DNA from 2 places in the Staphylococcus warneri genome. Region 1 is predicted to be linked to the other one. Evidence: predicted binding sites of a transcription regulator. Region 1 holds the regulator's gene; the other holds the start of a gene.
The links. The regulator CtsR, encoded in region 1, represses protease genes until heat stress. The targets are predictions, from matches to a motif close to ATGGTCAATAAAGGTCAAACA.
Positions count from the first base shown of each region.

Region 2: clpB (ATP-dependent chaperone ClpB) is a predicted target of CtsR. The motif match lies at 1,150-1,170, and genes of this name have one in related genera.

Region 1 is NZ_LR134269.1:2,204,031-2,206,245, forward strand. Features, by position in the region: gene EL082_RS10775 (protein arginine kinase) at 1-462, opposite strand, end outside; gene EL082_RS10780 (UvrB/UvrC motif-containing protein) at 455-1,012, opposite strand; gene EL082_RS10785 (CtsR family transcriptional regulator) at 1,033-1,494, opposite strand; gene EL082_RS10790 (NupC/NupG family nucleoside CNT transporter) at 1,650-2,215, shown strand, end outside.
Region 2 is NZ_LR134269.1:1,828,462-1,830,676, forward strand. Features, by position in the region: gene clpB (ATP-dependent chaperone ClpB) at 1-1,094, opposite strand, end outside; gene EL082_RS08920 (acyltransferase family protein) at 1,472-2,215, opposite strand, start outside.

The DNA.
Region 1 (2,215 bases):
GGTTAAATACCCTAAATGTTCATCATAGCTAATATCAAGTTGTTGGTCGATTTCATCATCTAGTGCTGACGCTTCTTTATACAATCTTTCTAATGATAAATCTGTACCAAGCGCTTGAATTCTAATATGATCTTCTTCATTAATCATGACACTAATAGATTCATCATCATTTAGTAGAACAGCCGATGCTGGTTGTTTGATCAACTCTGGACTTACCAAATGTTTAGCTACCAATTTCATTTTATTTTGTTGGTCCATCATATCTAGTCTTTTTAAAGTCATGCTAGGTAATGCATCTTGTACTTCATTTATTACTCTAAATCCATCTTGTTCTGTCGGAAACATGAGTGGGTGAACATGATTTTCAAGATTTCTTGCTAGGCGAATTCTTGAAGAAATGACCACTGGTGCTTCTTTATTCGTTTTCATCCACTCACTAATGTTAGGTTCTAAGTCACTCATCATGTTGCACCTCGCTCTCTTCACTTAGCGATTTGATTTCGTCTCGAACAATAGCTGCCTGTTCGAAATCTTGTTCATCTATTAATTGTTGTAAATATTGCTTTTTCTCTTCGATTTTCTTTTTAAGTGCAAGCTTATGATAAGAAGATTGAGGTACCTTTCCTACATGTTCATATTGACCGCCTTGCACACGTCTTACTATGTCTAGGATGTCATCCTTAAATGTGGCATAGCAATTAGAACAACCAAATTTGCCTACATGTGCTATGTCTTTTAACGTCATATGACAAGTTGGACATCTTTTTTCTTCCTGAAATGCCATTTCTTGAAAATTAATACCATGTTTAGTTGCTAAATGTTGTAATATTTGCTTTACAACAAATGCTTCTTCTATATCATCTTGATGATGATAGGATGATTGCTCTTGGTGTGTCCATGGGTTATCACCTTGCGCACAAGTACTACACACCCATTTTTCTTGCATACCATCTTTACTTTTAACAGTTAATTTAACTTCAGCTTCATTTAAATGGCAATTTTCACAAAGCAAAAAGCAACACCTCAATTCCTCTAGTAATAATTTATGACAGGTAAAATTCGTTTAAGAATATTTGCTCTAATAATATCTCGAGAAACAATATCCATTTTTAACGTTTCTCGATCAATAGCAGCAATAATCATTTTTGCTTCTCTTTCATTCACAAGTCCTTTATCTAACAAGCCATCTATTAAATAAAGTGCTTGTTGTTGAGATATTGAAGGACCTATTAATTGAAGTAAATGATTAATATAACCTGTTTCATCTTTGTTTTCAATTTTCGTGATTCGGATGTATCCTCCACCACCACGTTTACTTTCTATTTCGTAACCATGCTCATTTGTAAATCTAGTTTTAATCACATAGTTTAATTGAGAAGGGACGCAGTCAAAACGTTGAGCAATATTTGCTCTTTGAATTTCCACCACATCTTCATTGGTTTCTTCAAATAAATGTTTAATGTACTGTTCTATGATGTCGGACATATTATGCATGATTATCACCTCTTTTTGACCTTCTTTGACTATATTATATGACCAACTTTGACCATTTTCAATTAATTTGATTTTAAATTTTTAAAATTTATGATGTTAGCGCTTATTTTTTATTGTATGATAGACAATAGAATAAATTAAAGGAATGAAAAAACATGCACATTCTCATTGGGATTATTGGAATTATTTTCTTCTTAGCACTCGCGTACTTATTTAGTTCAGATAGAAAGAATATTCGTTGGCAATATGTTGGACTATTATTAGTTATTCAATTAATTTTCGCCTTCATTTTATTAAAAACAAACATTGGTATTACAGTCATTGGTGGTATTGCTAATGGTTTTGGTTATTTGCTATCTAAAGCAGCAGAAGGCGTTAACTTCGTTTTCGGTGGTTTTAAATATGTAGATCCTAAAAATCCACCATTTTTCTTTAACGTTTTATTACCAATTGTATTTATTTCAGCATTAATTGGGATTCTACAATACACTAAAATTTTACCATTTATAATTAACGTATTAGGTTTCCTTATTTCAAAAATCAATGGTATGGGACGTTTGGAATCATACAATGCAGTAGCAGCAGCAATTTTAGGTCAATCTGAAGTGTTTATTTCTTTAAAACAACAACTTCCTTATATACCTAAACAACGTTTGTATACTTTAACAGCATCTGCAATGTCTACAGTATCTGCTTCAATTATAGGTGCTTATTTCACATT
Region 2 (2,215 bases), 380 kb from region 1:
TGAATACGTACACCATGATACACTTCATAGCGCTCTTTCAAGCCACGTAGAATAGATATTGTATCTTCTACATCAGGTTCACTGACACCCACTTTTTGGAAACGACGTTCTAAAGCTGAATCTTTTTCGATATATTCTCTATATTCATTTAATGTTGTAGCACCAATACAATGTAATTCACCACGTGCTAACATTGGTTTCAACATATTTCCGGCATCCATTGCGCCATCTGTTTTACCAGCACCTACTAACATATGAATTTCATCTATAAATAATATAATTCTACCATCAGATTCCTTAACTTCTTTAAGTACTGCTTTTAAGCGCTCTTCGAATTCACCTCTAAATTTGGCACCTGCAACCAATGCACTTAAATCAAGTTCGAAAATGGTTTTATCTAATAATGATTCCGGTACGTCCTTTTTAACAATACGTTGTGCTAATCCTTCGACAATCGCTGTTTTACCAACACCTGGTTCACCAATTAGCACTGGATTGTTTTTTGTTTTACGACTTAATATACGAATTGTGTTACGAATTTCTTCATCACGGCCAATGACCGGATCCATTTTACCTTGACGTACCTCTTCTACTAAGTCACGTCCATATTTTTCTAATGCTTCATAATTTACTTCTGGGTTCTGACTAGTCACATGATTTCCCCCTCTTATTTTATTAATAATTTCTTTAACCACTTCAGTTTTATTACCTATAAAGTTTTGTGTAGTTTGATCAATGTCCATTGCTGCACGAAGTACATGTTCCATTGAAATAAATTCATCATCATATTCATTCATATATGTTTCAGATTTATTCATCAATTCATTCGCTTTTGCACTTATATATTGACCATACTGTACATTATCTCCTTGTACAGTTGGATAAGCTTTTAATTTATTATCATAAGCTTTTTCTAGTTCTTCTACATCAATATTTGCACGTTCTAGAACACTCTTAATTAAACTTTCACTTTCATTTAATGTCGCTTTTAAAATTGCTTCAATTTCGATATTTTGTAATTCAAATTCTTTACTATACTCAATGGCTCTTTGTAATGAACCTTGTATAGCATATGTCATTTTATTGATATCCAATTGTTTTCACCTCTATTATTTTAGAGTCGGTCAAAGGTAAAAAAATTTCGATTTGACTTTGACTTTCTTTGACCTTAACTATATTATAGTCCCCTTCTAATAAATTATCAACAACTTAAGCTTGTTTTTTGTAATATTTTTTAGGTTTATTTTTAATATCAAATGTGATGAATCAAACCTTTTATTATTCTATTTCCCAATAATTCAAACAACAAACAAAGCATTAATAACTATATTTAACTGTTTCGTTAAATAATAGAAAATAACCCGAGATATCTATTTATCTCGGGCTTTCTTTATAAATTTATTCACCATTCAATATATTTTAGTAAAGTCAAACACGTATGATTAGTTTGATTTATTAATTTGTTGGATGATTATTTCTTTTTAATCTTACTTAAAATTTCATCTGTTAAGGCTTCTACACCACTATGTTCTAAATGTATGCCATCTGGCGCAAAGTATTCTGTATGTCCTTCTGATCTTTTATACCAATCGATTAATGTTACATTACTTTTTTCTTTAGCTGCATCTGCCATTAGTTTATTGACATGATCCTCGTACCCTCTTGGTACTCTAGTATTGACCAAATATACTTGCGCATCTCCAAATTTATTAATTAAATCATCAAGTTGCTTTTTATTAAAATCTCCATTAGTACCTAATTCTAAAATAACTTGGTCTGTTTTTTTATTATATTGTTTATAATTAGCTTCTACTAGTGGAATAGCTTGATACAAATTACGACCAACCTTACCATCAATTTTAGCTTTAGGTACCCTATCTTTAAAGTTCTCACCAATATCTACCATTACCGAATCACCGATTAACAATGGACTAATATCAGTATACACATCTGTGTCCTTACTATTTTTTTGGCCAATTTTATCTATTGGAATCATTCTTATTAAATATTTATCTTCTAAATCAGTATTAAATGAATTTGATTTTTGATCGATTTTATCTTTTCCTAAACCATCAAACGCACCACCCATAATAAATGCAAATGGAATGATACATATCATAATTGCAATCGTTCTTATAAGTGCAGGTTTGTATTTACGTTTCAACGTAAATGCCTTTAAACCTTCTTTTCTAAATGGTGTTTCGATATATCTATA